DNA from 3 places in the Streptomyces sp. NPDC006743 genome. Region 1 is predicted to be linked to each of the others. Evidence: riboswitches for the same ligand, from Rfam matches in the RefSeq annotation. Region 1 holds a riboswitch; each other region holds the start of a gene.

Region 1 (4,271 bases):
GAGGAGACGGCGAAGTGAGCGAACTGGCCACCATGGAGTTCCACCCCCGTCCCCAGGCGGGCGAGGCCCGGCCGTGGGCGTTCCCGGCCCCCGAGCGCGGCACGCTGGACAACGGCCTGACGGTGCTGCGCTGCCACCGCCCCGGCCAGCAGGTCGTCGCCGTGGAGGTGCTCCTCGACGCACCCCTGGACGCCGAGCCGGCCGGCCTGGACGGCGTCGCCACGATCATGGCGCGGGCCTTCTCCGAGGGCACCGACAAGTACTCCGCCGAGGAGTTCGCCGCCGAACTGGAGCGCGCGGGCGCCACCCTGGACGCGCACGCCGACCACCCCGGCGTACGGCTCAGCCTGGAGGTCCCGGCCTCCCGGCTGGCCAAGGGGCTCGGGCTGCTGTCGGACGCCCTGCGGGCACCGGCGTTCGCCGAGTCCGAGGTCGAACGGCTGGTGCGCAACCGGCTCGACGAGATCCCGCACGAGCTGGCCAACCCCTCCCGCCGGGCCGCCAAGGAACTCTCCAAGGAGCTGTTCCCGGCCACCGCGCGCATGTCGCGCCCCCGCCAGGGCACGGAGGACACCGTCGGCGCCGTCGACGCGTCCGCCGTCCGCGCCTTCTACGACCGGCACGTGCGCCCCGCGACGGCCACCGCCGTGGTCGTCGGCGACCTCACCGGCATCGACCTCGACGAGCTGCTGGGCGAGACCCTGGGCGCCTGGACCGGTTCGCGGGCCGAGCCGCGGCCCGTGCCGCCGGTCACCGCCGACGACACCGGCCGCGTCGTGATCGTGGACCGGCCCGGCGCCGTCCAGACGCAGCTGCTCATCGGCCGGACCGGCCCCGACCGGCACGACCGGGTGTGGCCGGCCCAGGTGCTCGGCACCTACTGCCTGGGCGGCACCCTCACCTCCCGCCTGGACCGCGTCCTGCGCGAGGAGAAGGGCTACACCTACGGGGTGCGGTCGTTCGGCCAGGTGCTGCGCTCCGCGCCCGACGGCACCGGCGCGGCGATGCTCGCCATCAGCGGCTCGGTCGACACGCCGAACACCGGGCCCGCGCTGGACGACCTGTTCACCGTGCTGCGCAAGCTGGCCGCCGAGGGCCTCACCGAGGCCGAACGGGACGTCGCCGTGCAGAACCTCGTCGGTGTGGCGCCGCTCAAGTACGAGACGGCCGCCGCCGTGGCGAGCACGCTGGCCGACCAGGTCGAGCAGCACCTGCCCGACGACTACCAGGCGACGCTCTATCAGCAGCTCGCCGGGACCGGCACGGTGGAGGCCACCGCGGCGGTCGTCAGCGCCTTCCCGGTGGACCGGCTGGTGACGGTGCTCGTCGGGGACGCGGCGCAGATCAAGGAGCCCGTCGAGGCGCTCGGCATCGGCCCGGTGACCGTCGTCACCGCCGAGTAGCGCGGCCCGGCACGCGCGCGTGGGGCCCTGGTGACGGACGCGTCACCAGGGCTCTGTGATGTCCGGATTGGGGGAGTGGCTGCGCTTCTGCCCTGTGGCCTGCGCTACAAAAACCCGGATCCGTTTGGGATCGGAAAGCGGGCCCGTCTAGCGTCGGTCCGGCTGTTCGTCGGGCAGTGCGCCGCACCCGCGGCACCGGACAGTCATCGCCGAGTCCCCGTACGGCGCGAGCCAGGGGAGCCGGGGACCCACGCAGTCCCTGGGGTGAATCGGGCGCCGCGCACGCGCGCGGGGCCCGTAGGAGACCTTCCTGCTCCGAACCCGTCAGCTAACCCGGTAGGCGAGAGGGAAGGAAAGGACCAGCCACCACATGGCGTTCACGCGCGCCACCGGGAAGCACCGCCGTCCCGGCCGGGTGCAGCGCACCACCGCCCGCGCGGCGGGTGTCGCGGCCCTCACCACCACCGGCGTCATCGGCACCCTCGCCGCCTCGCCGGCCCTGGCCGCCGAGACCCCGGCCCCCGCGGACACCGGCCTCACCCCGGTCGTCAGCCTCGGCGACACCGTCGCCGAGCGGGTCGACGCCCAGGCGGCCGCCCAGCTGGAGGCGGCCCGGCACAAGCAGGCCGAGGAGGCCGCGCGCAAGCGGGCCGCCGAGCAGGCGAAGAAGGCGCGCGAGGCCAAGGAGCGGGCCGCCCGCGAGGCCGAGCGCGAGCGCCTCAACACCTTCGTGCCGCCGATCACCGGCTCGTACGTCTCCACCGGCTACAAGACCGGTGGCTCCCTGTGGTCCTCCGGCTCGCACACCGGCATCGACTTCCACGCCGCGAGCGGCACCGCGGTGCACGCGGTCGGCGTCGGCACCGTCGTGCAGACCGGCTGGGGCGGGGCGTACGGCAACCAGATCGTGATCAGGATGGCCGACGGCATGTACACCCAGTACGGGCACCTGTCGTCCATCGGTGTCTCGGTGGGCCAGCAGGTCACGCCGGGGCAGCAGATCGGCCTGTCCGGCGCCACCGGGAACGTCACCGGCCCGCACCTGCACTTCGAGGCGCGCACCACCCCCGACTACGGCTCCGACGTCGACCCGATCGCCTACCTGCGCAAGCACGGCGTGCACGTCTGACGGCGGCACCTGCGAGGGCGTGCCCGTCCGAGGGCCCGTACCGCCGAACACGTGGACGCTGATCACGCGGACATCTGAACGACACCGAAAACCCCGGCCGCCCGGCCGGGGTTTTCGGTATTCCCGGGCTCCGCGTTGACCAAAAAATAACCCCGGATTCCGTCGTGCGGTCGGAAATTCCCGCGCATTGTCATAGAGTCGCCGGAACACGCGTTCGTCGCGGAGTTCCACGGGATCAATGCGGAGGTCGGTCATGCGCGTTCCGGCGCACTCGGTGTGCACGGCGATCCGGGACGACATCGTCGCCGGCGTCCACGAGCGCGGTGCCCGGCTCGCCGAGGAGGTCCTCGCCCGGCGCTACGGCGTCTCGCGCGTGCCCGTGCGCGAGGCCCTGCGCACCCTGGAGGCCGAGGGTTTCGTCGTGACCCGCCGGCACGCCGGCGCGTGTGTCGCCGAGCCCACCGGGCAGGAGGCCGCCGACCTGCTGGAGATGCGCCTCCTGCTGGAGCCGCTGGGCGCGGCGCGGGCCGCCCAGCGGCGCACCGAGGCCCATCTGAAGGTGCTGCGCGGCCTGGTCAGGCTGGGGCGGGAGCGGGCGGACAGCGGCGGCGAGGAACTGCGGTCCCTGGCGGCCTGGTTCCACGAGACCCTGGCGCAGGCCTGCGGCAGTCCCGCGCTGACCGCCGTCCTGACCCAGCTCCGGTACAAGATCGCCTGGATGTACGGGGTGCCGGACCCGGCCGACCCGGTCGAGGCCTGGGACGAGCACGGGGCGATCGTGGACGCCGTGGCGCGCGGCGACGCCGAGCGCGCCCGGGCGCTCACCGCCCTGCACACGGAGCGGGTCACCGCCGCGCAGCGTGTGAGGGCCCCGAAACGTCCCGTCAACACTTCGGGCGTCCGGCATTAACAAGGCTGCCGTATACAAAGAGGAAATCGACCCGAAGAAGCACCGGACCGCTATTCGCGCACCATGAATTCGCGCGTTTTTCCGGCGTGCGTCCGGTCGCGTTCTCGGTATGCGCCCGATCGCGTTCCGCCGGGCGCCACGATCGCGATTTTGTGCGCGCGAACTCTTCCGGAACGCGGGAACACGCGAAAGCCGCGCCGCCCGGAAAGAAAAGGGCGACGCGGCTTTCGTGTGCGCTGCGCCGTGCGGCACCGCGGCCGGTGAGCGGCGGCCGGGCGGAGCCGTGGCCACGCCCGGCACGCGGTGCGCGGTGAGCGGTCAGACGGTCTCGGGAAGCTCCTCGAGACCCTCGGCGACCAGCTTGGCCAGCCGGTCCAGGGCGGCGTCCGCACCCTCGGCGTCGGAGGCGAGGACGATCTCCTCGCCGCCCTGCGCGCCGAGGCCGAGGACGGCCAGCATGGAGGCCGCGTTGACGGGGTTGCCGTCGGCCTTGGCGATCGTCACGGGGACCCCTGCGGCCGTGGCGGCCCGGACGAAGATGGAAGCGGGGCGGGCGTGGAGGCCCTCGGCCCAGCCGACGTTGACGCGGCGCTCAGCCATGTGATGCTGCCCTTCAGTGTTTCAGGTTGTCTAGACCAGTTTCCCATACGTGAAGCACGTCCCGGACGGCACCGCAACCGGTGTCCCGGCGGTGCCGGACCGCGGCCTCGGTCCGGCAGGTGCCCGCCCGGGCGCGTCCTCGCGCGTGGTGCTCCACAGACTGCCTCGCGCCGCTGTCGGACGCGAGCCGTACTCTGGGGCCCATGCGCACCTCGTCGGACCGGCACGA
Region 2 (4,271 bases), on a different contig from region 1:
TCGCGCAGCCGCAGCACCGGGAGCGTCGCGATGCCCTCGCGCAGGTCGGTGCCGGGCGTCTTGCCGGACTCGTGCGAGTCGGAGGCGATGTCCAGGACGTCGTCGGCCAGCTGGAAGGCCACGCCGAGCCGCTCCCCGTACTGCGTCAGCACGTCCACGACCGTCTCGTCGGCCCCGGACATCATCGCGCCGAACCGGCACGACACGGCCACCAGCGATCCCGTCTTGCCGCCCAGCACGTCCAGGTAGTGCTCGACGGGGTCCCTGCCGTCCTGCGGCCCCGCCGTCTCCAGGATCTGGCCGGTGACCAGCCGTTCGAACGCCAGCGCCTGCACCCGGACGGCCTCCGGGCCGAGGTCGGCGAGGATCTGTGAGGCGCGGGCGAAGAGGAAGTCGCCGGTCAGGACCGCCACCGAGTTGCCCCAGCGGGTGTTCGCGCTGGCCACGCCGCGTCGCACGGCGGCCTCGTCCATCACGTCGTCGTGGTACAGCGTCGCCAGGTGGGTCAGCTCCACCACCACGGCCGACGGCACGATGCCCGGCGCGTACCGGTCGCCGAACTGGGCCGCGAGCATCACGAGCAGCGGGCGGAACCGCTTCCCGCCCGCCTTGACGAGGTGCTGGGCGGCCTCCGTGATGAACGGGACCTCGCTCTTGGTGGCTTCGAGCAGCCCTTCCTCGACAGCCGCCAACCCGGCCTGGACATCGGCTTCGAGAGCCTGGTCCCGCACGCTCAGCCCGAACGGCCCGACGACGGTCACGAGGGGTCTCCTGTCTGCTGGTGTCTGCTGGCGCTACACGGTTTGTCGATAGGTCGCTGCCATCACTCAAGTCAGCGTATCCGGTCACGTTTCGATCACCGATAGCGCCCACCGATACAGGCCAGGTGGTATCGGATCACGACCGATATGTTTTCGATCACCACGTATGAACAGATATTTATCGACTCACTCCTCCCTACCCTGCCCCCTCCCGGGCCTCACACCGAGCACGACAGACCGGGACGGCCCGCGAGGGGCCGCGGCGACGGACGGCCACGGAGCGCGACGAACCCTTGTCCGCGTGAACGGAGCCACAGCCTCACCGAACGTGACAGCCCCCACCACCTCTCCCCTGCCCCGCCCCGACACGACCACTCCCCGCCTCTTCCCCGCCCCACCGCGCCGAAGGAGTCCGATTTACCCTTATTAGCATTTCAATTCCCGTTGGCCGTAAATGCTCCTGGCCGGATTATTCCGTGAGTTGGGTCACGCGCGGCCCGCCGCCCCGCCACTGCCCCGCACACCCCCGCTTCCCTTGCCCCGCATACGAGTTGACCGTTGGCAGAAGCAAAGGATCAAGCGCCCAAAACGCCCCGGATCAAGGTCAACTAGGGCGATGTATGAATCAGGTACTTGTTCGGGACATGTGCTCTCGCATACGTTCCCGGCCAGTCGGGTGGACGCCGAATCCTGCCACCGCCCGACATCCATCGACCGAACCACTTCATGGCAGGAGCGGGGGACCCAGGTAAGTCGCCGGGCCGGAGCGCCGTACGTCGTCCTACGTCGTACGCCGTGCCGGAACGGCTCGGGGTGAAGCCGTGCCACCCGAGGGCACGGCCGGGCACCTCCCCGCCCGAACCCGACAGCTCACCTCGCAGGCGACGGAGAGGAATCCCCCATGCCTGCAAACGGTCAGCGCCGTTCCCGCACCGCCCGCCTCGTCCGCACCCTCGCCGTCTCCGGTACGGGTGCCGCCGTCCTCGCCCTCCCGCTGATCGGCGCCACCAGCGCCTCCGCCGCCCCGGCGGCGACGACCACGGCCACCGCCAAGACGGTGAGCACGGTCGCCTACCCCAACACCCTGGACGGCTGGATCCGCGAGTCGCTCGCGATCATGGGCCAGAAGGGCATCCCCGGCACGTACAACGGCATCTACCGCAACGTGATACGCGAGTCCTCCGGCAACCCGCTGGCCATCAACAACTGGGACTCCAACGCCGCCAAGGGCATCCCGTCCAAGGGCCTGCTCCAGGTCATCCAGCCGACCTTCAACGCCTACCACGTGGCCGGCACGTCGTTCGACATCTACGACCCGGTCGCGAACATCACGGCCGCCTGCAACTACGCGGCCGCGCGCTACGGCTCCATCGACAACGTCTTCAGCGCGTACTGACGGATCCGGCTCTCAGACGAACAGTCGCTCGAGGACGACGGCCACGCCGTCGTCCTCGTTCGACGTGGTGACCTCGTCGGCGACCGCCTTCAGCTCCGGGTGGGCGTCGGCCATGGCCACTCCCCGGGCGGCCCACCGGAACATGGGGATGTCGTTCGGCATGTCACCGAAGGCGAGGGTGTCCTCGGGCCCCAGCCCCAGCCGCCCGGCGGCCAGGGCCAGACCGGTCGCCTTGGTGATGCCGCGGGGCTGCAGCTCCACGGTCCCCGGGCCCGACATGGTGACCGTGACGAGGGAACCGGCCACGCCCCGGGCCGCCGCCGCCAGCTCGTCGTCGGACAGGACGGGATGGCGCAGCAGCACCTTGCTGATGGGCGCGCGCCACAGGTCGTCGCGCCGCGCCACCCGCTGGGCGGGGAGCGTGGGGTGCGGCATGCGGTACTCCGGCTCGATGAGCGTGAGCCCGTCCACCCCGTCCTGGTCGACCGCGGCGTACACCTCCCCCACCTCCGCCTCGATCTTGCCGAGCGCCGTCTCGGCCGTCTCCCGGTCGAGCGTCCGCGACCACAGCAGGCGGTCCGAACCGGCGTCGTAGAGCTGTGCGCCCTGGCCGCACACCGCGAGCCCCGTACTGCCCAGGTCCTTCAGCAGCGAACGTACCCTCGGCGCGGGCCGGCCGGTCACGACGAGGTGCCGGGCGCCTGCCGCCGTCGCCCGCGCGAGTGCCGCGAGGGACCGCTCGGACAGGGTGTCGTCGCCGCGCAGCAGCGTTCCGTCCAGGTCGGTGGCGATGAGGGCGGGGGCGTGGGGAGCGGGCATGATCAGAGAATACGGATCCGCCACGCGGGTGACGTACGGGAACAGGACGGTGCGGCCGGTGCGGGGCGGGTCCTCCACCATGCGGTCCGCCTGTGCCGTCCCCTCGGCCGACCGGACGAACGCGCGGTCCCCGCAGAGCGGATCCGCCCCGTCCGCGTCCCCGGAGACACCGCTCCCGAATCGCCCGCCCCGGCACCCGGATTCGGACATCGCGAACTCTTTCGACACTGCCCAAGACGGCACCTCCCCCGTAACGTGTGGCGCGACCACATGAACGTGTGGCCCGGTGGCCCAGGCGCGCCCAGGTGCCGCCCCCATGGAACGCACGGCACACGAAAGAGAGGCAGAACCCGATGCCCCCCTTCGAGGTCCCCGAGGGCGACCCCTTCGGTCCGCACAACCTTCCCTACGGTGTCTTCTCCCGCGCCGGATCGCAGGAGCGGACCGTCGGCGTCCGGCTCGGCGACCACGTCCTGGACGCGGGCGCGGCGGCCGTGGCGCTCGGCTCCCCCTACGCCGCCCTGCTGGCACGGCCGACCCTGAACCCGCTGCTCGCCGCGGGCCGCACCGCCTGGTCGGACGTGCGGCGCGCGCTGACGGCGTGGGTGACCGTGCCCGCCCACCAGGAGACCGTGGCGCCGTTCCTGCACCCGCTGTCCTCGGTGACCCTCCACCTGCCCTTCGAGGTCGCGGACTACGTCGACTTCTACGCGTCCGAGAACCACGCCCGCAACGTGGGCCGGATCTTCCGCCCGGACGCCGAGGACTCGCTGACGCCCAACTGGAAGCACCTGCCGATCGGTTACCACGGCCGCTCCGGCACGGTGGTCGTGTCGGGCACGGACGTCGTACGCCCTTCGGGGCAGCGGAAGGCCCCCACCGACCCCGCCCCCGTCTTCGGCCCTTCCATCCGGCTGGACATCGAGGCCGAGGTCGGCTTCGTGGTGGGCGTGCCCTCGCGGCTCGGGCAGCCGGTGGCCCTCGCGGACTTCCGCGAGCACGTCTTCGGACTGTGCCTGCTCAACGACTGGTCGGCGCGGGACATCCAGGCCTGGGAGTACGTCCCCCTCGGCCCCTTCCTCGGCAAGTCGTTCGCCACGTCGGTGTCGGCGTGGATCACTCCGCTGGACGCGCTGGAGGACGCACGGCTGGCCCCGCCGCAGCGCACGCACCCGCTGCTGCCGTACCTGGACGACTCCGAAGAGGAGCCCGGCGGCTACGACCTGCGGATCTCCGTCGCGATCAACGGACACGTCGTCTCTCGGCCGCCGTTCTCCACGATGTACTGGACGGCC
Region 3 (4,271 bases), on a different contig from region 1:
ACGCTGTCGACGAGCATCCGGCGCACGTGGCCGGGGAACAGCGTGCCGTAGACGGCGCCGAGGTAGGTCCCGTAGGAGACACCCAGGTAGTTGATCTTCTTCTCGCCGAGCGCGGCGCGGATGACGTCCAGGTCGCGGGCGGTGTTCGGGGTGGTCATCTGCTCGAGCATCGCGCGGCCGGTGCGCTCGTAGCAGCCTTCCGCGTACTCACGCGCCAGCTTGCGCTGGGCCAGCTTGTCGGCCTCGGAGTCGGGCACCGGGTCCGGCTTGGGCGCCTTGACGTACTCCTGCGGGTCCGCGCAGGAGATGGGCGTGGAGTGGCCGACGCCGCGCGGGTCGAAGCCGACGAAGTCGTAGGCCTTCGCCACGTTGGCCCAGACGGGGTTCTTGGAGGTGACCCGGGCCGGGAAGCGCAGGCCGGAGCCGCCCGGACCACCCGGGTTGTAGACGAGGGCGCCCTGGCGCTCGCCCTTGGTGCCGGTGTTGCCGATCCGGTCGACGGCGAGCTTGATCTGCTTGCCGTACGGGTGGGCGTAGTCGAGCGGAACCGAGACGTAGCCGCACTGGATCGGCTTGGCGAGCCCCCAGTCGGCGGGGCAGTCCTGCCAGTCGATGCCGGCCCTGGCGGCGCGGTCCGCGGCGACGGCCGCGCCGCGGGCCTCCCGGTCCTGGCCGTGACGGCTGTCCGCACTGGCCGCGGGGGCCGCCACGGCACCGGCTATCAGGGTCGCCGTGACCAGCGCGCCGGCCGAACCGAACACCACAGCGCGGTTCTTCGGTCTCATAGCCCTCAAGTGGGACCTCCCCGTACATCGTTGCGAATTGGGTACGGGGGATCCTTCCGGCTGTGAGGCGCCTGAGAACAGGGGTCGTTGACCTTCTTTGCCAATCCGATAACCGGCGTATGGTGTTCCGCTCAGCGGAGACGGGAGGGGGGCCCGGCCGGGGCCGGGCGATCGGGGCCGTGGGGGCGGTACCGCCCGGGCTGCGTCGCGGAGTCCGGGGGCGGCCCTGGTGCCGCCAGGGGCGGGGCCGCGCCGTCCGGTGCCGGCCGACGAGAGGGGTGGCCGGGGACCGGCCGGTCCCCGGGCCGGCGGCACGGAGGACAGGAAGGCGGGGTGGACGGCACGGAGGACAGGGAGGGCGGGTTGGCCGGGAGGCCGGGCCGGGGTGGCAGGGGTGCTTCCGGTGGCGTTCAGGGCGCGCAGTGGCGCGCCGGCCCGCGCGCGGCGTGCCGGTCGAGCGCCCGTCTCAGCTCCTCCAGTTCGGCGCCGGACAGGGCGCCGCCCTGGGCGAACTTCAGGATGTGCTCGGCGACCGTACGCACTTTCGTGTTCGTACGCTGCGAGACCTCGCGCAGGACCCGCCAGGCGCTCTCCGGAGGGACGCGTCCGACGGCCACCAGGGCCCCGATGGCCTGGTCGATGACGGCGTGCGAGGTCAGGGCACGCTGCAACTGCTCGTTCTCCTCGTGCAGCCGCTCGTGCTCCGCCACCAGGTCGGTGACGGACAGCGGCTGGAGCGGATGCCGCCTGGACATCGCGAAGAACGCCATGGAGATCCCCTGGGTCGTCGAGCGGCCACAGTTCCGACTCCAGCTTGCTCCATGAGGGCCACGCGCACGACCGGAACGGGCGGCACGGGCTCCCCGGCGCCGCGGGCCGGCCCCGCCGCTGCGCCGGCGGAGCCGAAACGGCCCAAATGACGTACCGCCTTTCGGCGTAGGAAAACGTCCTTTTTCCGGGGCCGTTCGGGTTGCGCGGCGCGTCTGCCCGGATGGCGGAACGGTTTCTTCCGCTGCTGGTCCGGGGCTCGCCGGAGGTGGGGACAGCCGTTCGAGCGCAGAGGTGTCCACCCGAACGGGCGAGCGGTGAGTAACAACACAAACCTCCGGTTCCGTTGGGATTTTCGGACATCCATAGGTGAAGATCCCTGTCTGACGACAAGCCCCCGCCACAACGGCGGGGCGGTCCGGGCGGACGCCGAGTCCTGCCGCCGCCCGGATGACCGGTCGACAGGAGTGGATCGGCAGGAGTGGAGGACCCAAGCACGACGGGTCGCCGGAACGGTCACGCCATGGCCGGATCGAGCTGCCCTTGGGGTGAAGCCGCGCGCCGCGCGGCCGGGCTACTTCGCCAGCCCGAATCCGACAGGTCATCCTTCACAGGCGGCTGACGAAGGGTTGCGCATGACTGCGCTCAATCGTGTCCCGTCGCTCATGGCCCGGGCCGGCACGGCCTCGGCCCTGACCCTCGCCGCCGTCGGCGGCTCGATCGTGGTGCCCGGCGTCGCCTCCGACGCCTCGGCCGCGACCATGGCGACGAAGGCGCTGCAGATCGCGGCGTCCAAGAAGGGCTCCCCCTACCAGTGGGGGGCCACGGGACCCCGCAGGTTCGACTGCTCCGGGCTCACGCTGTACTCCTTCAAGAGGGCGGGCAAGAAGCTGCCCCGCACGGCCGCGCAGCAGTACAACAAGTCGCGGCACATCTCCTCGAAGAGCCGCCGGGCCGGGGACCTGGTGTTCTTCCACTCGGGCTCGTACGTCTACCACGTCGGCATCTACGCCGGCTCGGGCAAGATCTGGCACGCGCCGAAGACCGGGGACGTGGTGAAGCTGGAGAAGATCTGGACCAGGAGCGTCTGGTACGGCCGGGTCAGCTGACCCGCCCGGGGGTGCCGGCGGCGCCGCGGAAGACCGCCGGCACCCCCGGGCGGCGCACACGCCCGACGGGCCACGGGCGCGAAAACGACGCGGCCGGCTGACGGCTGACGGCTGACGGCTGACGGCTGACGGCTGACGGCTGACGGCTGACGGCTGACGGCTGACGGCTGACGGCTGACGGCTGAGTACACCGCGGCGGCTGCCGTGCCGCGCGGGTGACGGCGGGACCCAGGTCCTTCGCAGCTCTTAGGGCTGCCGCACGCCCGGTGCCGTGACCGGGTGGGTGTGCACCGGCCACGGCAGGTCCACGCTGACCGTCTTGCCGCCCTCGCGGGTGGGACGCACGGTCACCCTGCCGCCGCACTCGGCGGTGAGCCAACGGATGATCACCATGCCCCGGCCGTTGTCCTGCTGGACGGCGGCCGGCAGGCGTCTGGGGAACCGGGGGTGGCTGTCGGTGACCCCGATGCGCAGCTGTTCGTCGCGGTCGAGGACCAGGTCCACCCTGAAGGTGGGCGACTGGCCGAGGGTGTGCTGTACCGCGTTGGTGGCCAGTTCCGAGACGATGAGCCGCACGGTGTCGGCGGTGTCCGTGTCCGACGGCAGACCCCACTCCGCCAGCGCGCCGACCGCGTAGGTACGGGCGGCCGCCACCGAGGCGGGATCGCTCGGCAGGGTGACGGATGCTTCCAGGTGGTCTGCCATGGCGACGTCGTCCCTTTCCCGCGGGACCGCGGTCGGACACGGAGCGGATGGTTTCGAGTACGGTCCCGGACTGGTGCTTCGCCGTCAGAGTGCCACCGCCGGGCGGGTCACGGGTGGCGATCCGCCAAGATGTGCATATATCTGTCCCTCGAAGCGGTGAACTCTGCGGCGGGAGGCCGTGGGTGACGCCCGTTCGGGAAGAAGTGAGGAGCCGGTTCCATGCAGCACGGTCCCGCGGTGCGCCGCCGCAAGCTCGGCGCCGAACTGCGCGCGCTGCGCAGCGATGCGGGTCTCACCAGTGGCGAGGCGGCCCGGCTCGTGGGCTGGCACCAGTCGAAGGTGAGCCGGATCGAGACGGGCGCCAGCGGCGTGAAACCGTCCGACGTGCGCTCCCTGCTGGACGCGTACGCGGTCCGCGACGCCCAGCTGCGGGACCTGCTGATGATGCTGGCCGGCTCCGACGACGGTGACGGCAGGCACCACTGGTGGCACGCCTACCGCGGGGTCCTGCCGCCGACGTACCGGGACTTCATCAGTCTGGAGTCGCAGGCGAGCGCGATGCGCACGCTGGAGACGACGGTCGTCCCGGGGCTGCTGCAGACACCGGAGTACGCCCGCGCGGTGACCCGGGCCGCCGTGGACGGGCTCGACGAGGACCGGCTGGACGCGCTGGTGGAGGTGCGGCTGGCCCGTCAGGCCGTGCTGCGGGGCGACCCGCCGCTGACACTCGAGGCGGTGCTGGACGAGGCGGTGCTGCGCCGGGAGGTCGGCGGCCCCGAGATCATGGCGCGGCAGCTCGAGCGGCTGTCGGAGGCGGCGCGGCTGCCCCAAGTGACCCTGCGCGTCCTGCCGTTCACCGCGGGGGCGCATATCGGCCTCACGTGCCCTTTCGTCATCTTCTCAT

The links. A riboswitch is a leader RNA that binds a small molecule or an ion and turns the genes downstream of it on or off. The one in region 1 is predicted to bind cyclic di-AMP.
Region 2: linked by a shared signal. The riboswitch ahead of ABZ719_RS29475 (transglycosylase SLT domain-containing protein) and the one ahead of ABZ719_RS30180 (M23 family metallopeptidase) in region 1 are both predicted to bind cyclic di-AMP.
Region 3: linked by a shared signal. The riboswitch ahead of ABZ719_RS06870 (C40 family peptidase) and the one ahead of ABZ719_RS30180 (M23 family metallopeptidase) in region 1 are both predicted to bind cyclic di-AMP.

What each region holds. Positions count from the first base shown of each region.
Region 1 is NZ_JBEYJA010000050.1:27,822-32,092, reverse strand. Features, by position in the region: gene ABZ719_RS30190 (pitrilysin family protein) at 1-18, shown strand, start outside; gene ABZ719_RS30185 (pitrilysin family protein) at 15-1,403, shown strand; cyclic di-AMP (ydaO/yuaA leader) riboswitch at 1,601-1,761, shown strand; gene ABZ719_RS30180 (M23 family metallopeptidase) at 1,774-2,532, shown strand; gene ABZ719_RS30175 (GntR family transcriptional regulator) at 2,786-3,442, shown strand; gene ABZ719_RS30170 (HPr family phosphocarrier protein) at 3,761-4,042, opposite strand; gene ABZ719_RS30165 (GNAT family N-acetyltransferase) at 4,246-4,271, shown strand, end outside.
Region 2 is NZ_JBEYJA010000048.1:364-4,634, forward strand. Features, by position in the region: gene ABZ719_RS29470 (polyprenyl synthetase family protein) at 1-761, opposite strand, end outside; cyclic di-AMP (ydaO/yuaA leader) riboswitch at 1,464-1,658, shown strand; gene ABZ719_RS29475 (transglycosylase SLT domain-containing protein) at 1,663-2,157, shown strand; gene ABZ719_RS29480 (HAD family hydrolase) at 2,170-2,976, opposite strand; gene fahA (fumarylacetoacetase) at 3,330-4,271, shown strand, end outside.
Region 3 is NZ_JBEYJA010000005.1:153,964-158,234, forward strand. Features, by position in the region: gene ABZ719_RS06860 (alpha/beta hydrolase) at 1-785, opposite strand, end outside; gene ABZ719_RS06865 (ANTAR domain-containing protein) at 1,196-1,555, opposite strand; cyclic di-AMP (ydaO/yuaA leader) riboswitch at 1,971-2,185, shown strand; gene ABZ719_RS06870 (C40 family peptidase) at 2,189-2,662, shown strand; gene ABZ719_RS06875 (ATP-binding protein) at 2,909-3,367, opposite strand; gene ABZ719_RS06880 (helix-turn-helix transcriptional regulator) at 3,587-4,271, shown strand, end outside.